3 regions of the Dysosmobacter acutus genome follow, and region 2 is predicted to be linked to each of the others. Evidence: riboswitches for the same ligand, from Rfam matches in the RefSeq annotation. Region 2 holds a riboswitch; each other region holds the start of a gene.

Region 1 (7,926 bases), 180 kb from region 2:
GCGGTTAAAAAGGCAGGAGAGCGGAGAAGCGGCCGACATGGCCTATGTGCGGCAGACCCTGCGCCTGGTACAGGGAACCTTGGAGCGGCACGGCTGCCCTGCCGCCTGGCCTTTGGGGAGGAACAAGGGAACAATGGACGAACCGGACCTTTTGCAGCTGGCACTCTGCATTGATTACATAGCGCAGTGCAGGGCAGGGATTGATGCGGCGGCTGCAAAGCCTGCATGGGATAGACTCAGGCTCCAGGAGGCCGGGCGGATGCAAAAGGCCTTAGAGGAGGCGGAACGGATCACAGTGCGGATGCTGATCTCCCTTTTTCATGAGGAAGCATCAGAGGGACAGAAGGAAAAATAGGAATTGAGCAGGAAGGGTCCTGAACCCAGACGGGATCAGGACCCTTCCTTGATCTGCTGATTGACCCACTCTACCGCTTCCGGATAAAACATCCGGCGGCCGTCGGCCTCCAGAACCGGCACAGTGGTGAACCCAAGCTTACGCATGGCTTTTGCGTCTGTACATTTTTCGTAGGAAATGCCGCTTTTATCCAGTAGCTTTTCTAAAAAAATGCAGTTGGTACAGTTGAGCGTATACAAAGTTGCCTGCCCCAGAATAAATCCCTCCTTATGCTGTCAAGCGTTTGAGATTCGGAAAACGCACAGAGATAGTATAGGCAGATGGGGACAGGTTATACCGCAAAAATCGACTTTTTTTGGATAGAAGGAAAGGCCTGCCGGTGACAGGCAAACCGGGTCCGCGGGGCATACAATGAAACAGGCGCGTGGTGAATCAGCGCGCAATCATCTGAAAGGAGCTTCACTCCATGCCAACAGAAAAAAATCTCCGGGATGTACCGGCAACGCCGCTGCCGGAAAACACCCCTGTTGTTCCCTTGCCACCCATCGTACCGGATGAGGGAGACACCCCGGTGGTTCCCCTGCCGCCCATCGTGGATCAGCCTCCCGCGGCAAATCCGGACCAGACGCCGGTAATTCCCCTGCCGCCCATTGTGGACCAGCCTCCCGCAGCGAATCCGGACCAGACGCCGGTAATTCCTCTGCCGCCCATCGTGGGTCAGCCTCCCGCGGCGAATCCGGACCAGACCCCGGTGATCCCTCTGCCGCCCATTGTGGGCATCCCCATGCCCGGCGTCCGCCCGGAGTACCCCGGATACGCGACGGTTCGTTTTCTCAACGCTGTAGCGGACGGAGAGCCCGTCCGGGTGGCGGTAGGATCCAGAACCGTGGCCAACAATCTGGCGTTTGGAAACCTTGGCAATTATTTCAATGTGATTGACGGATTCCGTACAGTCACCATCTACAGCGTCCGTTCTCCCCGGACTGTGCTCTACCAGAGCAGCGTACCCATGAGCGCCGGGGAAGTGATCACCCTGGCCATCGTGCGCTCCGGCGGAGTGCTGGATCTGGTGCGGGTGTCGGATAAACCCTGCAACAACCGCCCGGCCAACCGGGCCTGCATCCGCGCGGTGAATCTGGTCTACAACAGCCCGGCCCTCGATGTGGTGCTGGCGGACGGCCGGGTGGTCTTTACGGATGTGCGCTATAAAGAAGTAACGATCTGGCGTCAGGCGCGGCCCAAGGAGTATGATTTCTACATTGCCCAGACCCCGTACTCACTCAATCGGATGTATGACGATATCCAGACTGTGGAGGACCTGCCTCTGGCCATGGCAGGCTACTATCTGCCGGGCTACGGTTCCGTGGATCCTCTGGTGTCCTTCTACGTAAATGCCAGAGCCGGAGCCATGGATACCATCTATATCCTGGGCAACTGGAACATTTCCCAGGTAATCCGCACCAAAGTGGTGGAAGATTATTAACGCCAACTGACAAAACAGCGTAAAACGCTGCTTTTGCGCGCTTCTCCGACGGAGCCGGAGGAGAATAAGGGGTTTCAGGCCGTGGGGCACACCGCGCCCCACGGCTTTTTTGCCGCTTTGCAATAAAAAGAGACCGGAGCATCAGCTCCGGTCTCTTTCGCACTTGTTATTTCGCCACGGTTTCGCAGTAGCGCATCAGGATGGTAGCCACCTGGGCGCGGGTCGCGTTGCCCTTGGGAGACAGGGTGCCGTCGGTCTTGCCGGTGATGAGCTGCTTGCCAACCGCCCAGTTCATGGCGGAGACGGCATACTCGGAAATCTCATCGGCATCGGGGAAGGAGGTCAGGTTTTCTTCCAGGGTCACGGCCTCCATGCCCTTGTACTGCGCATAGCGGTACAGGATCGCGGCCATCTGCTCCCGGGTGATGTTGCTGCCCGGTGCGAAAACATCCTCGGAGAAGCCCTTGACGATGCCGTTGGCATTGGCCCAAACCACGGCCTTGGCACAGTAGCTGTCCGCGGCCACATCAGAGAAGGAGGGCGCGGCGGTCACGGCGGGAGAACCCTCCAGGCGGTAGAGCACGGTGACCAGCATGCCGCGGGTCATGGTGGCGTTGGGGCTGAAGGTGGTGTCGGTGGTGCCGTTAAACAGGCCGTTTTCCACTGCGTACTTCACTGCGTCATAGCACCAGTCGTTCTCATTCACGTCGGTGAAGGGGTTCTTCCAGCCGGTGGGCGGAGTGACGACGGAGCCGCCGCCGCCACCACCGCCGCTGGAGTTGGCGGAGAACTTGGCGGTTGCGGTAACATCCTTGCCATTCAAAGCATCCAGGAGCTTGTCGGTCAGGGTGGTGTAGGTTCCGTCGATGCCCTCAAAGGTCCAGCCGCTGAAGCTGTAGCCGCTCTTGGAGGCGGTGGGCAGTTTGTCGCCCACGTTCAGGGCGTTAAAGGACTGGCTTTCAGCCACAATGTCATTACCGTTCTTGAAGGTGACGGTGGCGGTGCGGGCGTCGGCTTTCAGAACGAACTTGCTGAAGCCGTGGGTCACGGTGAAGGTGGCGGTCTTGGAAGAGTCTCCCTCAATCGTGGCGTCGTAATAGTAGACGCTGCCGTTGGATTTGGTGTGCTGAACCTTCAGGTTCTCCACGGAGAACCCATCGGGCAGGGGAATGGTGATGGTCACGGGAGTGGTGACGGTCATGGGCTTGGGGGAACCGACCACCGCGGCGTTGACTTTCAAATCAGGATTGTCATTGCCTTCCGGAATCTCCTTGACCAGTTCGTCGCCCTCGCTGACATTGGCAGTGGTGGCCACGGTGTTGTACATGGGAGTGATGTTCAGCTCCAAAGTGACCAGAGCGTCGCTGCCCTCATCCTTGACGCAGTCCTTCACCTCGATGTTCAGATAGGGCTCCACCACGATGGTAACGGACTCGTCAGCGATATCGATTTCCGCCTCTTCCAAGGCCTTCTTGACACTGGGACTATCGCTGGTCAGCGTGGTGTTCTGGGCCACCTTGTTGGCAACAGTCTCCAGGCCTTCGGGAGCAGGGGCGGTTTCCAGTGCCGCGGCAGCTTCCTTTACCTCATCCTTGGCATTTTCGGGGAGAGGAGCCACGTTGGGAGGAGACACGACCACTTCAACTTCGGTCTTCTTCTCCTGAACAGCGTACTTATAGGTGACGCCGCCGGTGGTGTAGTCCTCGGTCACAGCCAAATAATCAGTGGCAAGGTAGGCGGTGGGGTCAGAGGTAAACCGTCCGCCGGTAATGAAGGACTTCATATTGTCGGAGAGAATGGCGCCGACCTTACCGGAGAAATAGCCGCCGGTGATGGAGAAACCGTTCTCTTCGATATAAGCTGCGCTTGGATTCGCTTCATTCTGGACATGCGCCAGGTTGTACTCATCAATGGCATAGTAGGTGGGGCTGATGAATGTGCCGCCGGTGATGGTGATGTCCATGTGGCCATAGTAACTCGTTGCGCTCTGATTGCCCTTGGAGACAATGGCAAGAGCGGTGCCGAAGTTGTAGTTACCGCTGCCGCTTGGCTTATACTTACGGGTTCCGTCTCCGCTGTATGTGGACTGGATGGTTCCGCCGGAGACGGTCAGCTTACCGGAATCGATCTCAATACCACACCAACCCTTGATGACCGCGTTGCCGGAAATGGAGGTGGTGTTGGCACCGGGGAGATAGAGGGCGCAGTCCTGGACGCTTTCCACTGTACCGCCGGAGATATTGATGGTAATGCCGCCGTTATCGGTTTTGCTGTCGCGGGTCCCATCTCCGCTGATGGCAAAGTTGCCGTCCGTTGTCCCATTTTTATAGGTGTTGCGGACTGTGCCGCCTGTCATATTCAGCGTGGCGCCGCTGCCCCTTACATAGACGGTAGCGCCCTTGCTGCTGGTGATGGTGCCGCTCTTCAGATTCAGCGTAGAGAGGACGGCCTTTTCCGGAATATGCACGCCGCTGTTTTCATACGCGGTGTTGCCGGTGATAATCAGGCGCGCACCGTTGTTCAGTGCGATGGTTCCGGTGCTGCCCTGAATGGTTACTTTAGCTCCGGTATCGATGTTGATCGCGTAATCGGAGGTAATGGTCTTTCCGTTCAGGTCCAGTGTAACCGCCTTGTCGCCGCTGAAGGAAAGAACGCTGTCCAAAGTGGTGTTCTTTAGCATGCGGATTGTCTGTCCCTCGCCAGCCGCAGCTACGGCTTCGGCCAGGGTGCCGTACTTGTCGGTGCCGATCTGAGCAACCGCGCTGTCGCTGACCATGTAGCTGTAGCCGTCCTTGTCGCTGGGCTGGACATAATAACCTGCTGCAAGATACTTGCTGTCCAGCTTGGCGGAGAAATAGCCGCCGGAAATGGAGATGGTCTCTTCCACTTCGGTGGTATCAGAGAAGAGCATGCGAACCATTTCGCCGGACACGCTGGAGAAACAGCCGCCCTGAATGGTCAAAGACAGGGGGAAATTGTAGCCGCATTCCACGTAGACGGCATCGCCGGTCAGGTCCGAAATGCCGCTGGGAGTAGATGCCTCCGGAATTTCAGATGTTGCCCGGGTACCGCTGATTTTAGCGCCATTCTCAATGATAACGTTGCCGCCCTTGATGCCGAGGCCGGTAGAGCCGGTGATCTCTGTGCCGCTCTTGATGGTCAGGGCGCTGTGCTCCTTACCGGGGAAATAGACGCCCTCGCCGGTGGTGGAGGTCACCTTGACGCCGTCTAAGACCAGCTTGACTCCGGGAACTTCACCGTTCAGAACCACGCCGAAGTTGCTGCCGACGATTTCGCCGCTTTTGGCACTGTCAGTCAGGGTGATGTTGGCATGGCTTGGGGACAGGACGCTCACCGGAACAATACCAAAGCCGTATTCATTAGAAGAACCACCCAATGTATGGCCATTTAGATCCAGAGTATAGGTGGCATAGGCCAGGGCTTCGGTGTGGGAAGACGAATCCTGTTGCATGACCACCACGTCGTTGATCTGGCTGGAGGATGTGTCGTTCTGGCAGGCAACAGACAGTGCGTTGACCAGAGCTTCATAGCCTGTCCTGCCGATTGTGGCGCCAAAACTGCTGGTAGCGGCCACCTTGCCGTTTAAACCGTTCTGATCACCGATGCTGTAATCATCGGGGATGTACTTAAGGACCGTGGCCCGCAGTGCCTCCGGTACAAAACCGGCCGTAATTTCTTTGGCGGCCATGGTGAAGCTGCCGACGGCTCCATCGGTGACGGTCAGGGTCCCCACATTGATCAGCTCAGCACCCGTGGACACCAACTTGGCCAGGGAGCCTCCGTAGCTCACCGACTTATTCTGGGCATTGATAGATGTGTCTGCGGGCAGGGAACTCAGCTCCACGTCTGCAAGCAGCAGAATGGGCTTTCCGTTTGCTCCCGCGATTGCCTCGTCGATGGTTTTATAAGAGGTGCCGCCGTTGACATCGGCGACGTAGGCCACGGAGCCGGTCTCCGGAGCGGCAATGGCCTTGGGATATGCCTCTTTGTTGGCGTCATCCGTATTGGCCACGACCATATAGGGGGCTTTTACAAAGTCGCCGACATTGCTGTTTTCGGTATAGTAGCCGCCGACGATCTCTACATTGGCAGGCTTATTGCTGGCAATTGTGCTTTCGGCGCTGTAACAGCCGCCCTCTATCCGAATATGGCCGCCTGCGTTATCTGCGGTGCCGTACATTTTCACAGTACCTGAAACCTCTGATTCGCCCTTTATCACAAGAGTGCCCTGGGAACTCCAGGTGATAGAAGCGGCGGGCTTGTCGGCAGTGGCGGTGATGGATCCTCCATCTACCGTGAAGGTGCCGCCTGCGTTAGAAACTACTGCATAGATGGATTCGGAGCTTCCTCCGCTTACCGTGCAGTCTGTCAGCAGGACATCATTGGAGGTGAGGTCAATGGCATACGTGCTGGTGCCGCCGTTTACGGTGCAGCCATTCAGGAGCACCTGGTCCGCCGTACCTTTAATTGCGGCGCTGCCCTTGCCAGTCATTTCAAAGGTGCAGTTGGTAGCAGTTAGGGTGCTGCCGGAGGACAACTTTACTGCAGACCCTGTGGAGCTCTTCAGCGTGCAGTCCACCATCACTACGGGAGCATTGATTGACAATCCGTCACTTTTCTCATAGGAGACAGTGCCGTTTTTCAAAGTGATCTCCGCCTTCAAAGAAAACCAGCCGGATTCTTTTGCAATCAGAGAATACTGATTCAGATCAAGCGTGACCTTTTTGCTGATTGTCACACTGCCATCATATGTTGTGGCAGTTACATCGCTGAGCAATGTGACGGTATCGCCGTCACCGGCCGCATCAAGAGCGGCAGCCAGCGTGGGATATGCTGTACCGTTCACTTCGGCCTGATCGGTGCTTTGCGGCGCGTCATAGGTGACCGCCTCCTCCGGAAGCTCGGCCGCCTGTTCAGGCTCCTGGGTATTCTCCAGCGGCTCCGTTGTAACCTCCTCAGGCGTGGTCGGCACTTCCGGCTCATCCGCCAATGCGGCAGTGGGCAGGAGGGAAAGCGCCATGCACAGAACAAGGAGAACACTGAGTAGCTTTTTCCTCATAAGAATCTTTCCACCTTTCTTCATTTCCTTGAATCTCTTCCGCGGGAAAAGATGCTGGCGTGGATCGATAAAATCACCTCGAATCAAAAAAGAGCCTGCCGCATTCCTATTTGGCAGGCCCCGATTTCCGTTCGAGAGCGGGCAGCTGGCTGGCATACGAAGATCGATTAGCCCCTATAGCATTGCGTCCCTGTCTTTCAACAGGTTTGCCAAATAGTATGGATGCGGGATGCCGGAAGACAAGAGGCGGAGGAATTTACGGCTCATTTACGCTTGGCAAAAGAAAACCGCCTCTGCCGCTGGCAAAGGCGATTACAACACAATGTACGGGAATAGCTTTGCCAGCCCAAAATGGATTTGGTCACTCAGCATACTCCTTATGTTGGCTCTTATTATACAGGAAATGGGCGGGATAAGTCAATAGAAATGTGCAAAATTTAACATAAAGCGTCACAATGCATTTATGGAAGAGTAAATTCAGGTCTGACTTGTTCCGGATGCGCTCTGCCGCGAAAAAAACCGCTCCGGGAATTTTCTCCCGGAGCGGGGCTGGATTACGCCTGCTGGAGGTCCGCGCAGGTAAAGTATTTGCGCAGCGGCTTTTGCAGCAGCGCAAATACCACGACGCACAAAATGGCGTCGGGCAGGGCCCAGGTCATGTTGTACAGGAAGGAGTAGACCCACTCGTTGGTCATGGCCATGCCTAAGAATTCATCCGGCATATATTCGGCCCAGACCGTGGCGCCCACCACAAAGCTGGAAAGGAAGCGAAGGAAGGTGCCGACAACAGTACCCAGATAGATGCCGCCCTTTTTTCCGCGGAAGAATCCCGCGCCTACTCCTAAGAGCGTGTAGGCCACCAGGTAGTCGGCGATCATGGTGGTCCAGGAGATGGCAATTCCATTTCCAAGGAAATACTGCATCAGCCCATAGACGAACCCAACGCCAGTGCCCCAGGCCAGGCCGTAGCGGAAGCAGAAGAAGATGATGGGCACCATGGCGAGGTCG
Region 2 (12,132 bases):
CAGCAAGCTTTTTCGGCGGGTTTGCCATCGCATTTTTGCTGGATAAGATAGAATAGATATCCCTCCCTCCGGGGAGGGCTTTTTATTTCTGAGCGCCGCTTGGAAATAAAAATTGTCCATGCTGGCCGCTGTGCGGCTTATGGCCTGAATTCCGGGCGCGTCCCCGGCTCGACCGGAGATATGGGCATAAAAACAGGTAAACCGCTTTTTGCATAGGTTTTCCATTTTAGGCCAAAATAAGTCCAAAATGAGAGGGGGAGCGATATGACCAAACTGACGCTGCTGGAGCTTGTGGACGCTTTGGGGATCAAAATGGTGCCGGAGATGTCTGAGTCGGAGTTTCACGACGCGGCGCAGGGGCAGATGGATGCCGACGACCTGTTCCGGGAACTGCTGCGTGGGGAGGGGCTGGTCGCCTGTCAGGAAAAAATTCTCCGATGGGCACATGACCTCTATGGAGTTCCCCGGGAAAGGGAGCAGTGAGGCTGCGGACCGGGGAAACCGGGGCTGCGTCGACCGTGGGAAATACTGAAAAATAAAGAAAAACACAAGATTTGAGTTGAAATTTTTAAGACTGCGTGGTAACATGAGCGTATGTGTAGGGCAAACCCGGCGAAAGCCGGCGACGCAAAGCTATAGGATCGTCAGTTATCTACGACAGCCAGCTGCAACACAAAAATAGGGGAAATGGATTTCAACGGGGAATCATTGCCTGTATTGATGTGAAACCATGGAAAAACTGTCGCTGTAACTTAACAGCGGCAGTTTTTTTATTTTATCTGGAGAGGGAGCAGCGGGGTTTGCATCGCTTGGGGGAGGGGGCAGCAATGGGAAATCGGAAAAATCGCGGCTTCACCCTTCAGGAGGCGCTGCTGGCCGTCGTGCTGGTCGTGGTGCTGGCCGCAATCGCCATTCCATCTGTGATCACGCTGCGCCGGAGCCTGAAGCTGCGGGAGTTGGACGACACTGCCCGCTCCCTCTATCTCACGGCACAGAATGAATTGACCGGCCGCAGGGCCACAGGCACTCTTGCGGAACTTCAGGACGCCCTGACGCGGGAGCAGAGCCTGAAGACCTTGGGGGCAAAGCCTCAGGACGCGGAGGATGACGCCTGGACCAGCCTCTACTACATCTCCTCCTCCCAGGCGGAGGAGCTCTTTCCCGACACCTGCCTGACACTCTCCACGCTGGCGCCGGAGGGCAGCTTTTTGATAGAGCTGGACCCGGCAGGCGGCAGCCTCTATGGACTTTTTTATGCTGAGCGGCCGCTGCTCTATTCGGAGGTCACCGCCCTGTCCAGCCGCAGCCGTGAGGACCGGAGGGCTGAGGAGATCGGCTATTACGGCGGCTTCTCCGCCGCTGCCGCTGGGGGGAGTCCGGCGCTCAGGCCCACAATAGAGGCGGTGAACAGCGAGGACCTTTATATAGCGTTTCACTGCGCCGGACTGAAAGAGGCGGTGGTTGACCAGAGAAATCTGACGCTGGCGCTCACCGTGACCGACGAGTCCGGGGCGGCGGACCACCGCTGGAGCCGCAGCTACACGGGCGGCGACGCGGAATTCAGCGTACTTGCCACGGGAGAGGTGACCACAAGGCTGCTGTTGGACAGCCTGAGACAGGGAGAGCACTTTGCGGAGCTCACCGAAGGGCGTCTGACTCCGGGTGACAATCTGACTGTGACGGCGGTCATCACCTACAGCGGGAAAGAAGGGGTTTTGCGGGGCGAGACCTGGACCACGGTGAACAGCCTTTTTGCGCAGAAGCGGGAGGCGGAGGGCGCCGTGGAGATAGATGTGGCCTGTCTGCGCCATTTGAACAACCTGCGCGGCGACTGCTATGACGGGCGGGCCGGAAGCAGCATCCGTCAGACGGCGGACATCAAGTTTGCCCCGGACAATTGGCAGGAGCTTGCGATGCCCGGCGCGTCGGCGGGGGAGCGGCCGCTGTCTGCTTTTTCCCCCATTGAAAACAGCGTTCTTTTCAGCGGCGGCACAGTTTATGACGGCTGCGGGAATCTGCTTGAGGGGTTTGAGATCAGGGGCGCCGACAATGTGGGACTGTTTGCCTCCCTGCGGGACTGCACGGTCCGCAATGTCCGCATGAAGGATGCGGCCGTCAGCGCCGCCGGGAGCTGCGCGGGCGCTTTAGCCGGCAGAATCGACGGGGTGTCGGCGGTGGAAAACTGCGGAGCCTGGCAGGAGGACTCCGGCTCTGTGGCGGCCCGCGGCAGCTCCGTGGGCGGTTTGGTGGGCCTGTGCGGAAGCGGCACCCTGGAGATGAAGGGTTCCTTTTCGGCGGTGGATGTCACCGGAAACTGGTATGTGGGCGGTCTGGTGGGCCTGGTGGACGGCGCCCTATCCGCGGAGCGCTCCTACGCCTCGGGTACGGTCACGGGAAATTCAAGGGTGGGCGGCCTGGCGGGGCTTTGCAACACAGGCGGGAAACTGGAGATCAGAGACTGCTATACCACGGCCTCCGTGACCGCCGCGCTCAGCGCGCCGGTCACCGCCCAGCGGGCGGAGGAGGACCAGGCTGGCGGCGCCATCGGCAATGCCGGCGGAACGGTGCGGTGCATCGGCTGCCGCGTCTACGGGAAGGTGACGGCTCAGACCGCCTCCGGCGCTTTTTACGGCAAGGGCGCGCTGAGCGCAAGCGGATGCGTCTACCTGGTCCAGAGCGGCTATAACGATGACTTTCCCCAAACCGGCCAGATCGGATTGACGGCAGCCTCCTATGGAGAGTTGGAGAGCTCGGACAACAGCGTGCGCAACAGCCACCCCCACAGCGAAAAGCTGCGTGGGTTGGCGTTCCCGTTCCCCATGGTGACGTCGGATCACTACGGCGACTGGCCGCTGGAGACGGAGGCCCCTGTGGAGGCGGATATTCCCTATGGCCTGTGCTACTATGAGCGGTATGGGGACGGCTCCTGGGGCTTTTACGGCTACGATCGGGAGGAGAAGCTGCAAGACAGCCTTGCCGGAAATGAAAGGTCCATCGCGGAGGCCGGCTACGGCGTCCTCTTGCTGAGCGGCGAATCGGCGGCCGGATGGTTCCGGGACTATGGCGGCGCGGCCTTGGACGCCCCGGTCACAGTGCGCTTCGGCGGCGTCAGCGGTGAGCTTCATCCCCTCAGCGCCAAAGGGAAGGACCTGATGGATCCCTATCCGCTGCCGGGGAAAACGGTCTATGAGACCAAGACCCGCCGCTCCCTTGCCATCAATCCCTATTTTGGAGCGGCGCTGTCCCTGAATGCCCTTTCTCCCTCGGAGAGGGAGCCATTCCAGCTCCGCACGGCGGAGCACCTGGAGAACATCGGCGGCCACGCAGGCGGCTGGTGGTATTTCCAGCAGACCCACGACATTGAGGCCCGGGCCTCCACGGCGCGGATTGACAACTACCTGGGCTGCACGGTGGACGGCGGAGGCAACCGGATCACGGGATTGAGGGACACACTGTTTCTCTGGAGCAACGGAACGCTGCGCAATCTGCTGGCAGAGGGTGTGGAAATCCGCCAGAGCGACGCCTGCGCCGCTCTTGTGAGCGCGAATACAGGGACGGTGGAGGGATGCGGCGCCACCGGCAGCGTAACGGGGACCGGCGCGGATTCCGCGGCGGCATTGGTCTCTCTCAACAGCGGATATGTCAGAAATTCCTGGGCCCGGTGCGACGTGGCGTCCGAGGGGCCTGCGGCGGGGCTGGTTTTCCGCAACGGCGGGAGCGTTTCAGACTGCTACGCGGCTGGTACCGTGTCCTCCGGACAAGAGAACGCGGCGGGGCTGGTGGTGGAAAACAGCGGCACCATCGCTTCTTCCTATGCAAACTGCGCGGTAACGGCGGAGAGCGGCAGCGCGGGCGCCCTGGTCTGTACGGCCGGCGCTATCATAGACTGCTATGCGGCCGGTTCCGTGACGGCAAAGAATACCGCCGCGGGAATCGCGGCGGTGACCGGTGGCAGCCTTCGCGCGGAGCGGTGCTACAGCGTGGCGGAGATCAAAGGCGGCGCCCGCCGGTACGGCGTGGCCCCGGCGGGTGCGGCGGAAGACTGCCGGTGGGGCTATGGGCCGGGATACAATGAGGCGCTTCAAGGCGGCGTGGGCCAGCCCATCACGCTGAACGATCTCACGATGCTGCGGATGGCGGCGCCCTGGACGCTGGAGACGGCGCCGGCGCAGTGCCATCCCCGGGCGCAGGAACTTCAGGGGAAAGCCTATCCCTATCCGCGGCTCTCCGCCTTGGACCACTGGAGAGACTGGCCCCTGAGCAGCAAGCAGATCGCAGCCGGTGATCTGGGGGCCGTGATCCTCTGCGGGGAGAACAGCGCCGGCGGGCCGGATGGGGAGTCCATGATAGTGGGACTGAGCATCGGAGCGGACGGGGAACCGGCGTCCCGGTGGCCGGTGCGGGAGAAAAACTGGCACCCACTGGGCTACGGCATTTTGCTCAGCGGACGGAAAGACGAATCGGAGTGGACGGTGGCTTATACCAGCAGCCGGGGCGGTACGGTCCGTATGAACCTGAGCGCCCTGAGGCAGATGCCGGAACTGGCGCCGGAGGGGATGCGCCTCTACCTGCTCAGCGACCCGGATATCATCAGGGGCGCCAAGGAGACCACGGACCTTGTGCTCACGGATGGAAAAACAGCTTACCGCTTCCGGATCAGCTATGATGACAGCAAGGAACCCGCGGTGGAATTCGTTGGATAAGAAGGGGAGACCACATGGGCGGTGCCAGGTCAAAACTGCATAGCCGGCGGGGCGCGTCGCTGCTGCTGGCCCTTGGCGTCTGCCTCATCTTCTTTCTGGTGGGGTCGGTGGTGCTGGGGTCGGCCACCGCCAGCGCCTCCCGGCTCAAGGGACGCCGGACGCAGGAGCAGGCTTATCTCTCCCTGAGCTCAGCGGCGCGTCTTCTTCAGGAGACGCTGGCCGGCTCGGAGTGCAGCGGCTGGACCAGCCGCACCGAGTACACCTGCGGCTGGGAAGCGGATACCGCCGGGCGCTGCGGCGGCCTCACGGGAGACGACAACTTTCTCACCGATGCCGCCTGGCCGGTGTTCTGCGGCCGGACGGGGGCGGGCGACTACACCGTCAGCGCCGGGCATATGGATGAGGTCCATGTGGCCCTTGAGATGGATGAAACCTACCGGGCTGTGCTCACCCTTACCACAGACAGCTCCGACTATGTGATGACCCTCACCTTTGAGGCTACGCTGACCCATTCGGAGGCCAGGGAAACCTCCTTCTGCTCCCATGAGACCACGGAGGTCAACGAGCAGGGAGAGGAGGTTTGGGTGACGGAGACCTATGACGTCTACACCATCACCGACACCACGGTGATCGCCTGGGACGGCGGCACCATCGCCAAAGGAGGTGCCGGCCGTGGGTAAACGCTTCAGCAGAGGAGAGACGCTGGTGGAGACGCTGACGGCCATTTTACTGGTGACGCTGGCCAGTCTGATGATGGTGCGGATGTGCCTGAGCGGAATCCAGCTCAACCAGTCCGCAAGGGAGCGGGAAAATGCGTTCCGCGGGGAGCGGAACGCCGCCGAACTATGCGATCCGCTCCAGTCGTCGCCAGGGGAGGTCTCCATCCGCGGCGGCGGGAGAGAGGAGACCTATGAAGTCCGAGTGGTGGGCGGCGAGGGAAGGCTGACCTCCTATTCCCTTGTAAAGGAGGGGCGGTGAGATGAGAAGGAGCAGGGGCTTTACCCTGGTGGAGACTCTGGCCGCCGTGGCGATATTGGTGATACTGATTGCCACAATGTGGCTGGGCCTTGCCTCCGCGTCGGATACCTACCGCATCTCCCTTTTCAACGCGGAGAGCGCCACGCTGGCCGACACGGTGGATACGGCGATAGGCGACGTGCTGCGCTATGCCTTGTGGGAGGGAGAGGACCGCTTTACAAATCCGGATTACGGCGTTTCCGGGGGACGGCTGTTTCTGAAGGATGGAAAGCTCTGCCTTACCCCCTCTCCCCTTGACAGGGATGCCGATGGGCTCGGGATCATGCCGCTGCTCAGCGACGGGGCCTATTCCAATCTGGAGCTTTCCGGGTTTTCCCTCTTGTATGAAGACGGGGTGTTCAGAGGAAGCTATACCATTGCCGCCGGAGAAATCTCAAGAGAAATCGAGTTTTGCTTCCGCACGCTGCGGTGCGGGACTGAAGGAGCGTAGGTTCATGGCGTATACAAGACTGGGGGATCTGCTCAAGTCTGTGAATCTCATCACCGACGAGCAGCTGTCCGCCGCCCTGGAAAACCAAAAAAAGTCAAAGCGGAGGCTGGGCGAGGAGCTGATCGCCGAACAGGTGATCACGGAGCAGCAGTTTATCGAAGCTTTGGAGATGCAGTTGGGCGTGGAGTTCATCGACCTGAGCCAGATCAGCATCCCGCCCAGGATGGCGGAGACAATCCCCAGGGGAATCGCCAAAAAGCATGCCCTGGTTCCGGTACGGCTCAATCAGAACACGCTCTACATCGCCATGACCGACCCGCTGAACTTTATGGCCATCGAGGAGGTCAAGACCGCCACCCGCCATCGTGTGGTGCCCATGATCGCCACATCCGAGGCGGTGAGCCGGGCCATCGCCTCCCTCTATGGAAACGAAGGCGCGGCCCGGGCCATCGAGGAGATGCAGCGGGAGATGCGCGCGTCGGAGGGGAGCCGGGGACCGGACCCTTTTCAGGCAAACGAGATCGGGGACGACGCCCGTTCGGCGCCCACGATCCGGCTGGTGAATTCCATCATTGAGCGGGCCATCTCGGAGCGGGCCAGCGACATCCATCTGGAGCCGGAGGAGGGCGAGCTGCGGGTGCGCATGCGCATCGACGGACTGATGCGCGCCGTCATGTCGGTGCCCAAGGATTTGCAGTCGTCGGTGGTCTCCCGGCTGAAGATCATGGGCGGCATGGACATCACCGAGCGCAAGGTGCCCCAGGACGGGCGGGCCAACGTGCGCGTCAAGCAGTCGGACGTGGACCTGCGCATGTCCACGCTGCCCACCATCTACGGTGAGAAGGTTGTCATCCGGCTGCTGGATAAGAGCGCCCGGCTGCTGGATAAGGGCCGCATCGGGCTAACCGGAGAAGACCTGGGGAAATATGAGCGGCTGATCCGCCAGAACAGCGGCGTTATCCTGATCGTGGGTCCCACCGGATCGGGAAAATCCTCCACCATGTACACCATGATCCGGGAGCTGAACCGGGAGCAGGTGAATCTGGTGACGCTGGAGGACCCGGTGGAGTACAACATCGCGGGCATCAACCAGGTGCAGATCAATGAGAAGACCGGCATGACCTTTTCCGGGGGGCTGCGGGCCATTTTGCGCCAGGATCCGGATATCATCGCCGTGGGTGAGATCCGGGACGGCGAGACCGCTCAGATCGCCATGCGCGCCGCCCTCACCGGTCATCTGGTGCTCTCCACCATCCACACCAACGACGCCGTCTCCACGGTGGAGCGGCTTTTGGACATCGGCGTGGAGCCCTACCTCATCGCCAGCGCCCTGAGCGGCGTGATCTCCCAGCGGCTGGTGCGCCGGATCTGCCCTGAGTGCAGGGAGGAGTACCAGCCCTCAGAGGAAGAACTGGCGGATATAGGCCTTCAGCCGGGCACGGAACATAAATTCTACCGGGGCCGCGGCTGCCCTGCCTGTTTCGGCACAGGATACCGGGGCCGAACCGGCGTATTTGAGCTTTTGATAGTGGACCGGAAACTGCGCGGCGCCATTTCCGCCGGAGCCGGACGGGAGGAGATAGACGCGCTGGTCCGGCGGGAAGGCAGGTTCACCTCTCTTGCGGACAACTGCCGCCGTCTGGTGATAGAAGGCGTTACTACCATAGAGGAGGCAAGGCGGATCACCAATTCCGCCGATTATGACTATGAGAGCTGAGGAATTGATTCGCAGCGCGTCGGAGGCCGGCGCCTCCGACGTGCATCTGATCTGTGGTCTCGCGCCCCGATTCCGCATCAACGGAACGCTCTGCCCCCAGGGGGAGGAGCCGCTTACGGCGCAGAGCTGCGAGGGCCTTGCCCGGGAGCTGGCCGGCGAGGGGTTTTCCGATCTGGAGCGCACGGGCGAGTGGGACGGCGCAGATACCATCGCCTCTCGCCGGGTCCGCTTCAACCTGTTCCGCCAGCAGGGCCGCTACTCCGGAGCGCTGCGGCTGCTTGCCGAGAAAATCCCGGCGCTGGAGTCCCTGGGCCTGCCAGTCGCGGTGGCCGCCCTGACGGAGCTGCGCCGGGGAATCGTGATCGTCACCGGCGAGACGGGCTCGGGCAAGTCCACCACGATAGCGGCCATGATCGACCGCATCAACCACAGCCGCTGTGAGCATGTCCTCACCCTGGAGGATCCGGTGGAATATCTCTACACGCCGGACCGGTGCGTATTCAATCAGCGGGAGGTGGGTCCGGACACCCGGAGTTACGCCGCGGGGCTGCGCTCGGCGCTGCGGGAGGATCCGGATATCCTGCTTATCGGCGAGATGCGGGACCTCGATACCATTGAGACAGCGCTGACGGCGGCGGAGACGGGGCACCTGGTGCTGACCACGCTCCACACCGGCAGCGCAGCGGACGCCGTGGACCGGATTGTGGATGTGTTCCCCGAGGCGCGTCAGCGCCAGATTCGCATGCAGCTGTCCATGACGCTCCAGGCGGTGCTCAGCCAGCAGCTGCTGCCGCTGCGCAGCGGGGAGGGCCGGGCTGCGGCCTGCGAGCTGATGGTGGTGAACCACGCCATCCGGAATCTGATCCGGGAGGGGAAGACGCCCCAGATCGCCAGCGCGGTGGCTACCTCGGCGGCCGAGGGAGGCATCTCCATGGATAACGCCGTGCTGAAGCTGTACCGGGAGCGTAAAATTTCCGCCGAGACGGCCCGCCAGGCGGCCCATGATCCGGACTTTGTCCGAAAGAATCTCTGAGCAGAGGGGTGATCTGATTTGCTCGCCTTCAAATATCGCGCCATCTCCCGGGACGGAGCCAGGGTCAGCGGTGTGGTCGAGGCCTTTGATGAGTATGAGGCCGTGGCCAAAATCAAAGAGAACTGCACGGTGGTGACGAAGATCGCCCAGGTGGAGCAGCGTGAAAGCATCCTGCACCGGGAGGTGCTGCCGCCGCGGCGGATCAGCGAGAAGACGCTGGCGGTGGTCAGCTCCCAGTTTTCGATCCTCCTGGGTTCCGGCATCCCGGTGGTCCGGGCGGTGGAGCTGATCGCCCGGCAGACCAACGACAAGGCGCTAAAGAAAATTCTGACGCAGGTGGCCGGGGATGTGGCCTCCGGCTTCGGCCTGGCCCAGAGCTTTGAGAGTAAGGGCCGGGGGTTGCCCACCACATTCATTGAAACCGTGCGCTCCGGCGAGGAGTCCGGTACGCTGGACGTGGCCTTTGGCCGGTTGAAGACATATTATGACAAGTCCTCCCGCACCAGGGCAAAGGTGAAAAGCGCCATGGCCTATCCCCTTTTTACCGTCGTTGTGGCGGTGGTTGTGGTGGCGATTATCATGGTGGTGGCGGTTCCCGTCTTCCTCTCAAGCTTTGCCGCCATGGGGACGGAGCTGCCGCTGCCCACCCGGATGCTGATCGGCCTTTCCAATTTCTTTACCAATTACAGCTTGGCCTCGCTGGGGATTCTGGCCGCGGTTCTCATTGCCCTGAAGCTCTATGGGCAGCGGGAGAGAGGGAGACTTCTCTTTGCGCGGATCCATCTCCACCTGCCGGTTTTGGGGAAGATCGCCGTGCTCAAAAGCGCCTCCCAGTTTGCCAACACCATGTCCACGCTCCTGGCCGCGGGACTGCCCGTGATCCGGGCGGTGTCCACCACCGGGAAGGTGATGGACAATTACTGCATTGCCTCCCAGGTCCTGCGCATGGTGCCCGGACTGGAGGAGGGCAAGCAGCTTGGGCTTTGCATGAAGCGCTGCCAGTACCTGCCGGAGCTGCTGATGGAGATGACCGGCGTGGGTGAGGAAACGGGCACCATGGAGACCACGCTGGAGGTGGTGGGCTCCTATTACGACAACGAGACGGAGCTTGCCTCCCAGAAGGCGCTGTCCCTGCTGGAGCCGGTGGTGATCTGCGTCCTGGCGCTGCTTGTGGGCTTTATCCTGCTGGCGGTTTACGCGCCCATGTTTGCCATGTACAACGGGGTCATGTGAGAGTGCAATTCTTCCGGAAGTTCAACCCGCTCCCGGATGGATATAAAAAAGTGATTGTCATTATAATTTTTAGGAGGAATATACAATGAAAAACCTGAAGAAACGTTTGAAAAAAGGCTTTACCCTGATGGAGATGCTGATCGTGGTGGCCATCATCGCGGTCCTTGCCGCCATCGCCGTTCCCAGCTTCAACGCGTCCCTGAACACCGCCAAGAAGGCCGCCGACGACGCCAATATCCGCACCGCTTACATGGAGACAGTGCTGCACAACTACGACTCCTCCATCACTGGTGATGCTTCTGTCAGCGGAACAACAATTACCTTTGGTGATGGCACTGAGTATAAACTGCAATATTACACTGAGATCGATCAGAACGGTCAGTGGAAGGGCAAATAAAATCACCGTACATTTCCTCAACCCACTGCGGGGATGAATCTGCCCCGCTGAACAACCGTTGAACCGCCGCGGGCGGGAGCCGATGGGTTGCGGCTCCCGCTTGCGATGATTCACCATTCCGGGAGGGCTTATGCTGCATCTCACGCCGGCTGTCACGATTTACATATTGACCCTCTCCGCGCTGTTTGGACTGGTGTCAGGAAGCTTTGCCAACTGCTGCGCCTGGCGCATGGCCCACGGGGAAAGCGCTGCCAAAGGCCGCAGCCACTGCGTCGCCTGCGGCCACACCCTGTCGCCCCGGGAGCTGATTCCGGTGATTTCCTGGGTGGTGCAAAAGGGGAGATGCCGCCACTGCGGCGCGCCGGTCTCCATCCGCTATCCCCTGACGGAGGGATTTACCGCCATAGCCTTTGTGCTGATCGTCCTGCGCTATGACGTGACGCTGAATACGCTGCAATTCTGGATTCTCACGGCGGTGCTGCTGACGATTGCACTGGTGGACCTGGAGACGGGATACATTCCCGATTCCCTGGTGCTGGGGATCGCGTTGGACTTTACCGTCGTCACCGCCCTGCGGGGCGGCCCTTTCTGGAGCCTCTGGCTGAAGGGCGTTTTCAACGCGGCGGCCGTGGCGCTGCCGCTGCTGGGACTGGTGCTGCTCATGGACCGGGTGCTGGGCCGGGAGAGCATGGGCGGCGGGGATATCAAGCTTTTTTTTGCCATCGGGCTCTTTTCCCACTGGAGCTGCAATCTTTTTACGCTGCTGCTCTCCTGTTTCCTTGGCATTGCGTTCGCATTGATTTTCCGCGGCGTGTGCACAGAGGACGGGGAGGGGGCGTTTCCCTTTGGCCCGGCCATCGCCGCTGCCGCGTTTTTGTCCATATTGGCTGCGGAGCCGGCCGTTCAGGCATATTTGAGCTTATTTTGAATCGGAACAAACTTCCCAAAAACGGGAATGAAGATAGAGGAGGGGAGCTTATGACCTATCTTGGTCTGGACATCGGCAGCAGCGCGGTGAAAGCCGCGGTCGTCTCCGACGGCAAAATTCAGAAGATCGCAATGGAGCCGCTGCCGGAAAACCTTGTGCGGGACGGACGCATCCTGTTGCCGGAGGCCATGTCCGACGTACTGCGGGAGATAGTGCGGAAAAACCACATCACCACCCGGCGCTGCGCTCTGGCGCTTCCCTCGGAGACGGCGATGACCCGGCGGATCGCCATGCCCTATATGACGGTGGACCAGTTGGCGGTGAATCTGCCCTATGAGTTTCACGACTACATACAGGGGGATAAGGACCTCTACTTCTATGACTACGCCGTGGTGGGCACGGAGGAGGATGAGGAGGGCCTGCCCAGAGTGCTGGAACTGCTGGCCTCGGCGGTGGCAAAGGCGGAGATCGCCGCCTGCCGTCAGATGATCGGCAAGGCGGGGCTGAGGCTGACGACGGCGGTGCCGGAGTGCATGGCCTACCGGAACCTGCTGCGCCGTTATGAGCAGGACCATCCCGGAGCGCACCCGGCGGAGTACTGTGTGATCGATCTGGGCCACGAGGCCATCCGCATGCACGTGTTCCGGGGCAGC
Region 3 (12,132 bases), 1.1 Mb from region 2:
GTGCACTCGGCGTCCGCGGGATACGCATAGGCGACCTTTTCACTGCCGTCCTCCTTCGCCTGATACAGGGTGAAGGTGGCGCCGGGGGCCGTGTAGCCCGCGGGGTGGTTCCAGGTCTTGTTCACGGTGACGGAGGTGGTGTCCTCGCTGCCGTTGGGCGTGTTGGTGATGGTCACGGAAGCCTCGCCATTCACAAACTCCGCGGACTCATTGTTCTCGCCATAGGAGATGACGGGGACGTAGTTGGCGGGGCCGCTGACCTCGGAAACCGTGTAGGTAATCTTGTTGCCCGTGGCGTCGTACTGCGGCACACCCTCCCAGGAGGCGGTCCAGCCGTTCCCTTCGTTCAGGGTCTTGTCTTCATAAGTTGCGCCGTCGTTCAGCCGCACCACAACCGAGCCGGTGTGGCCGCCGGTGATGCCGTCTTCCCAGTACTTGGTGACGGTGATGGCGCCGTTTTCCTGACGGGTGTTGGTGAGGGTGAGGCCGTTGGCGGAGGAGGTGTAGCCGTCAAAATCGCCCAACTCCTGCACCGTGTAGGTGTGGACCTTCACGGAGGCGACCTTGCTCAGGTCCGTGGTATCATTGCCGTCCTTGTCCAGGAAGCTGTACTTGGGCAGATTGCCGAACTCGTGGCTCCAGCTCTCGCCCTTCAGCTCCACGGCGCTGCCGTAGGCCGCGCCGTCCCGGAGCAGCTGGACGCTGATGGCCGCGGGCCGCTTGGAATCGTCGCCCGCATCCTGCCAGGTCTTGCTGACCGTCACAGGCGCCGTCTCATTGGCCACGGTGTTGGTGATCACGAAAGGATCGGCCGCGCTGCCGCTGCCGGTGATCCCCACCAGCTGATAGGAGGAAGCGGTGATCTCGCTGACGGTATAGGTATAGTATTCGCCGTTGCTATCATAGAGATCCAGCTCAAGGGAGGCAGCCGTGTTGCCTGTGGCCTTGCTGCTGTCCACATCCAGGTAGGTGTGGCCGCCGTCGCCGAAGCTCTCGCCGTTGCGCAGCACTTCCACCTGGACCGTGCGGGGCAGGGTGAGCTCCACGCCCTCGGGCAGGATCCACTCCTTCTCCACATAGATCGAGGTCTTGCCGGTGGCGGTGTTGATCAGGGCCAAACCGCTGCCGCTCTGATCAAAGCCGTTCAGCGTAGGCTCAGAGATGGTGTAGGTATGGCTGCCGCCGTTTTCCGGATTGTTGTCGGGTACGGTGAGGGTGTACTCCCAGTATTTGGTTGTGGTGTTCTGGGTGGCCGCGACGCGGACATTGCTGTCGGCGCAGTTATTTACCGTAGCCGTGGAACCGTTCAGGTACAGCGTGGCAAACGCCTCGCTGCCGCCGTCCTGATACACGTTGACGTAGATGGGCTGGGTAGACTCGCCGCCCTGGGGATTGGCGGGCATATACCAGCTCTTGGTGAGGGTGAGGTCCTTGTAGGTCTGCGCCAGCTTGTTGACCACGCTGCCGCCCTCGCTCAGGTCGTCGCCCTTCACCGAGGTGATGGTGACCTCGCCGTAGTTGACGGTCACGGCCCACTCACTGTCGTTGGCCACATAACCCTCGGGAGCCGGGAACTCTTTCATGGTATAGGTATAGCCGGAGGGGATGGTCTCATCGAACAGCACCTCGCCCTTGTGGCCCTCCTCCGCGGAGGAGGATGCCTCACGGATGATGGAAGGGGCCGCGGTGGTGCTGGTCAGGGTGAACTTCGCGCCGGGCAGCTTCTGCTGTTCGCCGTTCACCGTGTGATGGGAGACCTTGTTGAAGACCAGGCTGCCCAAATAGCCCTTCACGATGGGGGCGGGGGAAGTCTTGGTGTACTCGTTACCGGTACTGGCGTCCTGATAGGTGAAGGAGGCCGCGCCGGTGGAGTAGGCCTGACCTTCCACAAACCCATCCTGGGTGTTGTCCAGGCGCACCTTGTAGGTCATGGTGTAGGAGGTGTAGCCCTCGGGCACGCCGGTGGTATCCTTGGCGGCTCCGGCCAGGTTCCAGACAATCTCACCATCGGCCTGCGTGGCGCCGTTGGCGCTGGTGAACTGGACAAAGCCGATGCACTTATCCTTGGTTTCCACGGCTCCGCCGGAGACGATATCGCCCGCCGCCTCACCGGTGGAACCGCTTTGCTCGATACTGTTGAGAATGGAGGAAAAGGCGCTGTTCAGAGCCGCCGAATTGCCGGCCAGGAACACGTCGCTCCGATTGGGGTTTGTGGGATCGTCGGCCGGACGCTTCCCCACATAACAGTCGTCCTGCAGCCAGCTGGTGATGGTCTTGGTCGTGCCGCTGCCATTGACAATGTTGCCGCTCAAACCATAAGAGATGGCGAACAGGTCCACGCCGGTGGAGTTCACCAGAGTTTTGCAGGTATTCTCTACCGCTCGGCTGTTGGAGCTGCTTGTTTCAGAGCCATTTCCGCCGTCTTTAGAAATTGAACCCACATCATTGCTGCTGGCGTCTCTGCGGTAAGTAGGCTGGCCGTCGGTCAGCAGCACGGCAAACTTGTTGTCAATGCCCGCGACCTGGCTGTTCACGCTTTTCTGGGTGAACAGGTTGTTGGCCAGCATCACGCCGCCGCTGGTGTTGGTGCCGCCACTGGCGCTCAGGCCGTTGATCACGTCCTTGGCCCGCTGCAGTGCGGTGGCGTCGGTAACGTCCACCCAATACTGTTTGCCGCTGGTCTGCGTGTCCAGATCCCGGGAATTTGCACTCTGTGCAAAGGTCACCAGAGACACATAGCGGTGGGTGCCCGCCTGTGCGCCGGAGGCATAGCTGTCCAGGAAGGCGCAGGCCGCCGCCTGGGCCGCCATGATCCGGGACTGGGTGCTGCCGCAGTCGCTGCATTCATAGGTGGTAACTAACTCCGAATTGTGATTGCGTTCTCTTTTGCCGCAGTTGGCACAGGCATAATAACCATTGTATTTGCTGGTAGAAACCCACTCTCCCCGGACATACTCCTTACCGCTGCCGTCGGGGCAGTATTGGTGCCACTTATAGCTCTCTTCCATGCTGTCGTTTCCGCACTCGGCGCAGTAGTCCATCGAGCCGGAGGTATCGATGATCAGCGTGGTCGCTGCGTCGGCGCTCTGGGTGGTGGTGGTTGCGTTCTTATAGGTGACGTTCACCTTCACGTTGAACTCATTTTCCACTCCGGTGGCCGTCAATTCCTTGGTGACGGACACATCGTAGTTGGATGCGCTGCCGTCGGAGCCGTTCGCCATGTAATAGGAGGTTCCTCCCTTGTTGACGATCTGCTCCGTAGTCTGTTTTTTGACATCGCTCTCATTTGCGGCCAGCACACTGATGGGCAGCAGGCTGAACGCCATAACCACTGCCATAACCAGCGACAAAAGCCTCTTCTTTGTTGTTGCCATAATTTCGTTCTCCCTTCGTTTCTTCTTGAGATCGAAATATGTGGCGGCCGGACAGGCATGGCCCCCGGTTGGCGGGCTTTAGCCTCCGAACTTTGCGTCCCGTCCTTTCAGGCGGTTTGCCGTTTCAGATATTTCTGTTTGCTGACTCGTTTGATGTTTGTGGTCTGTTCGTGCTCTGTGCGGGGTCAAATAGGCGGGGATGTCTTTCTCAATTCGTATTCATCGCTTTGTCCCGTATCAGTCAGGGCGCTGTTGAACAGCATTCCAAGCTCCAGTACGCTGCGGAAGCTCTCTTCCCGCCCTTCCTCCAGCCAGGCAACGGTCCCCTGCCAGCTGGCGTTCTGACGGAAAATCACTTTGATGGAGAACGTGGCCGCCTGGCCCTGCTGCTCCATGTTTTCCGTCCGTACCGGGGGAAGCGTTTTGTCCACCGGGCGGAAGGAGCGCTCTGCGGTAAATGGCTGCGGGAAGTTCATCTGGTCCAGGATCGTCTCCATGGCCAGCAGGAATTCGATGAACCCGGTGAAGGGAACCGCTCCATTCAGCATCAGGTTGTACAGCCTTCCCCGCAGGACCCTGTCCTGATAAGAGTCGATGCATACGACAGTGGTATGGTATTCGTTTCCCAGTACCCTGTGCATATGCCGCCTCCTTTCTGCTCTTGTGAACTCAGTTTACACGACACCGGTTACGTATCCGGATACATTTTGAAATTCTTTTTACATTTTTTCTTTCCAGAAGCAAGTTTTCCCGTCACCGGGCCGGGACGCATGTCCTTTTGCCCCACTTGCCGGTTTTCACGGTTCATTTTATTCTCCCGCCGTTACAGGAGTGGATACATTTTCCGCTTTTCCCCGCAAAACGCAACAAAAAGCAGAAAGCCAGGCTTTCTGCTTTTTGTTGACGGATTATTTTCCCTGTGACAGCCGGCGGCGCATCTGCTCCGGGTTCGCGGCGTAGTCCGCCGCGGTTTCCTCGCCGATGGCACCCTCCTGATACAGCTTCCAGATCGCCTGGTCCATGGAAATCATCCCCTCCGCGGAGGAGGTCTGTATCACGTTGTCGATCTGATAGTTCTTGCTGTCCCGGATCATATTGCGGATGGCGCCGTTGACCCGCATGACCTCCACCGCCGGTACCCGGCCGCCCTCTTTCCCCGGCAGAAGCTGCTGGGAGATCACCGAGTGCAGCACCATGGAAAGCTGCGTCCGGACCTGGGCCTGCTGGGCCGGGGGGAAGATATCGATGATCCGGTCGATGGTGCTCACCGCCCCCTGGGTGTGCAGCGTGGTGATGACCAGATGGCCGGTCTCCGCGGCGGTCATGGCCGTGCGGATGGTCTCATAATCCCGCATCTCGCCTAACAGAATTACATCCGGCGCCTGGCGCAGACAGGAGCGCAGCGCGGAGAGATAGTCCTCCGTGTCAATGGCGATCTCCCTCTGGCTGATGATGCTCTTTTCATCCCGATACAGGAACTCGATGGGGTCCTCAAGGGTGATGACATGGGCGCTGCGGGTCCGGTTGATCCGGTCGATAAGGCAGGCCTGCGTGGTGGATTTTCCGCTGCCCGCCGTGCCGGAGATCACCACCATGCCGTGGCTCACATCCGCCACCTCCATCACAGAGTCGGGGATGCCCAGGACCTTGTGGTCCGGAATCTCAAAGGACACCACGCGGATCACCGCCGCCATGGAGCCGCGCTGGCGGTAGGTGTTGACCCGGAAGCGGGCCAGACCGGGCTGGGCAAAGGAAAAGTCGTCGTCCCCTGTCTTCAGGTAGCGGTCCTGCTCCCGCCCCGCCATGCGGTAGATCTCCCCGATCAGCCGCTCCGTCTCCGGCGGAAACACTTTTGTGTCGCTGACAGGCAGAATCCGCCCGTCCCGCTTATAGCTCACCATGCCGCCGGCCACAATGAAGATATCGGACGCTCCGTCCTCCACCGCCCGGCGCAGATATTCGATCAAATCAGCCATTTCTCCGCTCCTCTTTTCAGCCTGTATAAACCGGAAGCTCCTCCTCCGACCGCCAATCGCCGGTGGAGACCGCCTGCCACTGTACTATATTATAATGTATCCGGTCTTTGTCAAAGTCCACCTGGACCCGCAGCTCCTCCGTATCGGATATCGCCACCGCATAGCGGCAGGAGACGGCGCCGTCCTCCGCCGGGGTTTCCTCCACCGACTCCACCGTCTGTCCCTGGCGCAGCAGCGCCAGAACGCGCTCTGCCTCCCGGTCCGCCGCATAGTACTCCGTCACCGCCTGGGCGCTGCGCTCCGACAATGACACGTCCGCCGTCATGGTGGAGAGGCTCAGCAGTGCGAAAATCACCAGACAGAGCACCGCGAACATCACCAGCAGCGAGCTTCCGCCCACAGTGGGCGGACTGGAACGGTTCTCATCCACGGCCGCTCACCTCCTGCCAGGCGATGGGCAGTGAGAAAATCTCCCCACCATTCTCATAAGATACCCGGACCACGGCCTGTGCCAGCCCCTGCTGCGGACTCAGGCCGCCAAGCGCCTCGGGAAACACCTCCAACCGGTAGGAGGCCCCCTCCGAGACCGCGTTCCAGTCATAATCATAGAGCACATACCACATTCCCTGGGAAATCTGGCCTCCCATGGCCTCCCGAGCCGCCTCCATGGCGTGGGCCGGGTCCTCTCCGGCCCGCTTCATCAGCTCCGCGGCGCTCTGGGCCTGGAGGACCGCCCGGTCCAGGGCCGCGCTCTCCCGGGACTTCTGATTGGAGAGCGCGAATGCCTGCACGCACAGGGCGGCGGCGATGGCGAACACAAGGATCATCACCACCTGCTCCATCAGCACAAGGGTCGAACGGTTCTGGTTCATGCCTCCGCCTCCCCGCTTCTGAGGGCCAGCGTCAAGGCGGTGACCTGCCCATTCGTGTCCGTGGCTTCCACCGTCAGCTCCCCGTCCCTCTCCCAAAAGTCAAGACCGCCCGCTTCCATGACCTCATTGCCGTCCTCCGGCTCAAACTCCTCCAGCGCCGAGGCAAACAGCTCCCGCACCGATCCATCATAGTAGTAAATCCGGGTATAATAGGGCTCCCCCTCCACTTCCCGGACAAGGTACAGCGTGGGGATATCCTCCTCATCCAAAGAGAAGCCGTCCACAAAAACGCCGCCCGAAACGTCATTATGCCGCACCTTTGACGCAATATATTGCACACATATCCGTTTTTCATAGCTCTTAGCGCCCCGCTCGCTCAGCTGGCGGTAGCTGTCCGCACCAAGCAGGAGCACCAGCAGAATCGCGGAAGCCAACACGCCGAAGGTCAGCAGGACGAATATGGTTCCAATGGAATGTCGCTTCATCTTCCCCCTCCTCAGCGCGCAAGAACTGTGATCTCCGGCATGATGTTGTCGGCAAAAATCTCATAAAACACCACGTAGCGGGCCTCGTCCACCTGGATGCCGTAGTCCTGCTCCAGCTCCTCTATCGTGGCGGGATAAACCCCCTCCGACGCGTAGCAGCTGACGGCTGCCCGGCGTATACTCTCCTCCAGCTGTCTGCGCCCCTCCTCGCCCTGGGACGCATCCACATGAGCCAGGGCCCCCATCAAAAGGGCCAGAGCCGCGGCGGCGATCACCGGCAGAAAAAGCCAGGCGGTCAATCGCGTTTTCCTCTTTTTCATACGCTCACCCGATGGCAGACATGATCCGCACCAGCGGCAGCATCACGGACAGCAAAATGCCGCCTACCAGAAGGGAAGAGACGATCACAATGCCCGGCTCCACCCGGCTCACCGTCTCCTCCACGCTGCGCTCCGCCTCCGTCTGGAGCCGCCTCGAAATCTCCGCCATCACCGTGTCGCCGCTGCCGCTGCGGATGCCAAGGGCCAGCATCCGGCAAAAGGCAGGCGGCAGCAGGGCGCTTTGGCGCAGCGCCTCCGCAAGCCCCGCCCCCTCATCCAGCCGGGAGCGGCAGTCGCTGTAGCGCCGCTCCACAGCGGCGTTCTCACTGTGGAGCGAGGTGGCCATGGACAGAGCCTCCTCCACCGGCAGGCCGCTGGCCATTCCCATGGACAGAGCCGCGGCAAACTGGGCCGCTCCCACTTTGGCGGCAATGCCCCGGTCTCCCCGGCGGCGCTGCCAAAACCGCCCCGCCCAGTTCCGGAAGGGCAGGCTCACAGAAAACGCCGCGACCAGAGCCAGCACCAGGGCCAGCAGCACACAAAGCACCGGCAGCATACGGTCCAGCACGCCGCCCAGAGCCAGCAGTCCGCCGGCAAAGCCGGTCATCTGGCCGCCCAGCCGGGCAAATACCGACTCAAAGACCGGCAGCACCTTTGCCAGCAGTACCACGATCACCGCCAGCATCAGCAGCAGCAAAATCACAGGATAGGTCAGGGCGCCGCGGATGCGGTTTCCCATCCGCTCCATGGTGTCGTAATAGGCGGCGAGAGCCCGGAAGGACTCCTCCTGACGACCGGTTCTCTCCCCGGCGCCGGCCAGATACACCGCATAATCGGGAAATGCTCCCGTGGCGGCCATGGCTTCGGACAGGGGTTCCCCGCCGTCCACCGCTCCGGCCAGCTCCTTCAGCAGCTCCGACTCCTGATCCCCGTCCTCCGCCAGCAGGTGCAGGCCGTCTCCCACACCAATGCCGGCGTGGAGCATGACGGAGAGCTCCAGACAAAAAGCGGACAGATATCCTGATGACAAATATCTCTTTTTCATATTCCTCTCCACGATTCAACAAAAAATGGACTTGCTTGCGCAAGTCCATTTTACAAAATATTCACTTGCAAGTAAAGACCTTCTGTTCAGTCCTCAGTAAATATATTTGGCGCTGTAGTTCTTGCCGTCGCCAATGTACTTCATGATTTCCTTGCTCTGGTTTCCGGTGGAGGCAAAGGTGGGGTCCATCAGCTTCCAGGTGGTTCCGTCAAAATAGACCACATTCTCCACCCAGCCGGACTCCGGAGAGTAGACGTTGATCCATGCATGGTAGATATCCCCGCTGTAGCCCACCACCAGCTTGGTGGGGACGTCCTGGCTGCGGAGCATGGCCGCCATCAGCGCCGCATAGTCAAAGCAGATTCCCTTTTTCTGCGCCAGCACCGTATCAAGCACCGGCAGGTATCCGCTCTTCACGGACGCAGCTTTATCATAGTCATAGGAGATGTTTTTCACCACAAACTCGTAGACCTTCTGCACCTTTTTCAGCGCATCCGTCACACCGGAGGTCAGCTCCGCCGCCTTTGCAACGGTCTTGCTCTCGGGTTTGTAATCCACATACTGGTTGGGCAGCAGGAACGGCGCGAATTCATCCTTCAGCGATGCGGTAAAGGAGGCGGAAATCACGGTGGAGTAAGATGTGCCGGAGATGTTTTCAAAGACGCTGACCTTATAGCTTCCATTGCCGTCGGAAAGCGGGAAGGTGGCGTAGTCCGCCCCGGCGGTCAGGTTGTAGGTGTATGTGACCCCGCTGGGGCCCTTGACCTGGGCCTTCAGCTTCTTGGAGGTGGAGGCGGTGTACTTCACCATCACATAGCCGTCGGCGGTGTTGGAATAGTCGATCACCGCGCTGGCGTTCTGCTTGACCAGCGTGCCGGAGGCAACAGGCATCAGGCCGTTGATCACGGCAGGCTCTGTAGCCAGCACGGCCAGTTCCGTGGTGGGATCGGCGTCTTTTACCTCCACCGACTGTGAAAACACCTTCGCGTCGGCCGCACCCATGGGTACGTCGCTGCCGTCGGGAACCTTGCTGCCTGCGCAGCCGGTACAAAATAACATCACCGCCGCCAACAGAGCGGCCAAGTGCTTTTTGTTCATTCTGCCTGCTTCCTTTCCATAGCAATCCATATTCTAAGGAACAGTATAGCATATCATTTTGAAAATGGAAGTATATTTTTAAAATTTTTTTCATCTTGCTCATTTACCTGTAACCTTAATCGAGTTTTGATTGCATGGCTGAACTTTTTATGATATAGTGTGGATACTTGAAAAGCTGGGGCTGTCTGCCCCGACTTGAAAGGCAGGTGTGTTTTAAATGGAGGATTTGCGCGTTTGCATGCTTGGGGAGTTTTCCATCAGCAATGGTGCAGATGCGATCAATGACAGCGACAACCGCTCCCGGAAGGTGTGGCTGCTGCTGGCCTATATGATCTATTTCCGAAATCGCAGCATTTCTCAGGATGAACTGATTGACCTTCTCTGGGGTGAGGAGGAGAGCAGCTCCAATCCGGCCAACGCCCTGAAGACCATGTTCCATCGGGTGCGTACCATGCTCAACCAGTTGGGCGGCAGCGTCGGACACGAGCTGATCGTCCGCCGTCAGGGCGACTATGCATGGAACCCCGACCTGACATTTGCCTATGATGTGGACCGGTTTGAGTCCCTCTGCAAGGCGGGCAGGACCCAGGAGGACCCGGAGCAGCGTCTTGCCTCCTATTTGCAGGCGCTGGAGCTCTACGGCGGTGATTTCCTTCCCAAGCTCGCCACCGAACCATGGGTGGTGCCGGTCAATACATACTTCCATAACCTGTATACCCAGACCGTACACGAGGTGATCCCCCTGCTGGAGGAGCAGGGCCGGTTGGACGAAGCCGCCGCAGTCTGCCGCAAGGCCATTGAGATCGAGAACTGCGACGAGTTTCTCTATTACCATCTTATGCGCCAGCTGCTGGACATGGGCAATCAGCAGGCGGCGGCCACCGTATTTGAAACCATGAGCGACATGCTCTTCGACCGGTTCGGCGTCATGCCCTCCGACGAGATCAAAGCGCTGTACCGTGAGGCCATCCGCTCCACCAACGAGCACGAGGTGGACATCAGCGCCGTGCGGGATCAGTTGAAGGAGCCCTCGTCCGCCCCCGGCGCCCTGGTGTGCGACTATGACTTTTTCAAGGCCATCTACCGGGCGGAGGCCCGCAGCGTAGCCCGCAGCGGTGACGCCGCCCACATCGCCCTTTTGAGCGTCACAAATATGAAGGGCGCAAAGCTTGCAAAGCGGAGTCTGGACCGCTGCATGGAAAATTTGAGTGAATTGGTCCGGCTGAGCCTGCGGCGGGGCGACATCGCGTCCCGGTGCAGCGTCTCCCAGTTTATCATCCTGCTGCCCCGGGCCAATTATGAAAACAGCTGCATGGTCATGGATCGCATCGTCAGGCAGTTCGGGCGCCAGTATCCACACTCCCCGGCCCTGCTGCGCTACAGCGTACAGCCTCTGGACCCCACATGCTGAACAAAGAGAGAAGGCGTTTGCCTTCTCTTTTATTTTGTCAGATTCGACAAGCTTTTTGATAAATTTCCGTCACATCTTATCGAAGAAAGTGCTTGCATTTTTCCCGTCCCTTTCGTATAATGATTTTCAATCAAATGAAGGGAGGAACTGAGATGTTGAAGTGTGTGAAACAGCCTGTTCCTTCTTTCTTGTTCCCTTTTTGACCGGCTATTTGCCGGTATTTTTTTTGCCCGGATGTGGGAAAATTTACCCGGGCTCCAAATTGTGAGAGGAGAAACGTCATGAAAGAAACCGAGATGAAACCCGTCCTTGACGCCCGTACCCTGGGCACTCCCAAAATGCTGGTGTTAGGCCTCCAGCACATGTTCGCCATGTTCGGCGCCACCGTGCTGGTGCCGGCCATCACCGGCCTCAGCGTCTCCGCCACGCTGCTGTTCGCGGGACTGGGCACACTGCTGTTCCACCTTCTGACCAAGCGTAAGGTGCCCGCCTTCTTAGGCTCCTCCTTTGCATTCCTGGCGGCCTACACCACTATCGCCCCGGGCGGCGAGGCGGAGCTTTTACCCTACGCCTGTTTCGGCGTGGCCTGTGCGGGCCTTTTGTATCTGGTGATCTCCGCCCTGTTCAAGGCCTTCGGCGCCAACAAGGTCATGCGCTTTTTCCCGCCCATCGTCACCGGTCCCATCATCATCGCCATCGGGCTGTGTCTGTCCGGCTGGGCCCTCTCCTGCTGCGCCCAGAACTGGGGCATCGCGCTGGTGGCCATTGTGGTGGTCATCGTCTGCAACATCTGGGGCAAGGGCATGGTGAAGATCATCCCCATCCTGCTGGGCATCATCGCCTCCTATGGGGTGGCGGCCGTCACCAACAATGTGGACTTCACCGCAGTCCGGGAGGCCGCCTGGTTCGGCCTGCCCTTCCAGTGGAGCAACACGGTGTTCGCCATTTTCCAAAGCCCTGACGTCTCGCTGCTGATTACCGCCGCCATCACCATTGTCCCCATCTCCATCGCCACCATCATGGAGCATATCGGCGACATGTCCGCCATCTCCTCCACCGTGGGCGACAACTTTATTGAGGACCCCGGCCTGCACCGCTCCCTGTTGGGCGACGGCCTGGCCACCATCGCCGCGTCGCTGTTCGGTGCCCCGGCCAACACCACCTACGGGGAGAACACCGGCGTTTTGAATCTGACCCGGGTCTACGATCCCCGTGTCATCCGCCTGGCCGCCGTGTTTGCCATCATCCTCTCCTTCAGTCCCAAGTTCGCCGCCGTCATCGAGGTGATGCCTCAGGCCACCTTAGGCGGCGTATCCCTGATCCTCTACGGTATGATCTCCGCCGTGGGCGTGCGGAACGTGGTGGAAAACCAGGTGGACTTCACCAAGAGCCGCAACGTCATTATCGCCGCTTTGATCCTGGTGCTGGCCGTGGGCATCAAATACGGCACCGGCGGCGACGAGGCCATCGTATTCGCCCTGGGCTCCGTCACCATCAAGCTCTCTGGCATCGCCACCGCCGCCCTGGTGGGGATTGTGCTCAACGCGGCGC

What was found. A riboswitch is a leader RNA that binds a small molecule or an ion and turns the genes downstream of it on or off. The one in region 2 is predicted to bind cyclic di-GMP.
Region 1: another riboswitch for cyclic di-GMP. It lies ahead of KQI82_RS10775 (S-layer homology domain-containing protein); the one in region 2 lies ahead of KQI82_RS11565 (hypothetical protein).
Region 3: another riboswitch for cyclic di-GMP. It lies ahead of KQI82_RS06665 (Cna B-type domain-containing protein); the one in region 2 lies ahead of KQI82_RS11565 (hypothetical protein).

Annotation. Positions count from the first base shown of each region.
Region 1 covers NZ_JAHLQN010000001.1:2,233,955-2,241,880, reverse strand. Annotated here, with positions in the region: gene KQI82_RS10785 (hypothetical protein) at 1-355, shown strand, start outside; gene KQI82_RS10780 (DUF4397 domain-containing protein) at 822-1,838, shown strand; gene KQI82_RS10775 (S-layer homology domain-containing protein) at 2,005-6,918, opposite strand; cyclic di-GMP riboswitch class I at 7,056-7,139, opposite strand; gene KQI82_RS10770 (energy-coupled thiamine transporter ThiT) at 7,473-7,926, opposite strand, start outside.
Region 2 covers NZ_JAHLQN010000001.1:2,409,566-2,421,697, reverse strand. Annotated here, with positions in the region: gene KQI82_RS11575 (DUF368 domain-containing protein) at 1-56, shown strand, start outside; gene KQI82_RS11570 (hypothetical protein) at 265-483, shown strand; cyclic di-GMP riboswitch class I at 593-673, shown strand; gene KQI82_RS11565 (hypothetical protein) at 828-4,703, shown strand; gene KQI82_RS11560 (hypothetical protein) at 4,718-5,383, shown strand; gene KQI82_RS11555 (type IV pilus modification PilV family protein) at 5,376-5,681, shown strand; gene KQI82_RS11550 (type II secretion system protein) at 5,683-6,171, shown strand; gene KQI82_RS11545 (GspE/PulE family protein) at 6,176-7,888, shown strand; gene KQI82_RS11540 (type IV pilus twitching motility protein PilT) at 7,878-8,921, shown strand; gene KQI82_RS11535 (type II secretion system F family protein) at 8,940-10,154, shown strand; gene KQI82_RS15805 (prepilin-type N-terminal cleavage/methylation domain-containing protein) at 10,240-10,551, shown strand; gene KQI82_RS11525 (prepilin peptidase) at 10,682-11,479, shown strand; gene pilM (pilus assembly protein PilM) at 11,530-12,132, shown strand, end outside.
Region 3 covers NZ_JAHLQN010000001.1:1,355,962-1,368,093, reverse strand. Annotated here, with positions in the region: gene KQI82_RS06665 (Cna B-type domain-containing protein) at 1-3,374, opposite strand, end outside; cyclic di-GMP riboswitch class I at 3,414-3,505, opposite strand; gene KQI82_RS06660 (hypothetical protein) at 3,560-4,015, opposite strand; gene KQI82_RS06655 (type IV pilus twitching motility protein PilT) at 4,283-5,350, opposite strand; gene KQI82_RS06650 (hypothetical protein) at 5,367-5,780, opposite strand; gene KQI82_RS06645 (hypothetical protein) at 5,773-6,222, opposite strand; gene KQI82_RS06640 (DUF4860 domain-containing protein) at 6,219-6,707, opposite strand; gene KQI82_RS06635 (hypothetical protein) at 6,719-7,027, opposite strand; gene KQI82_RS06630 (type II secretion system F family protein) at 7,032-8,072, opposite strand; gene KQI82_RS06625 (transglutaminase-like domain-containing protein) at 8,166-9,170, opposite strand; gene KQI82_RS06620 (AfsR/SARP family transcriptional regulator) at 9,388-10,581, shown strand; gene KQI82_RS06615 (uracil-xanthine permease family protein) at 10,863-12,132, shown strand, end outside.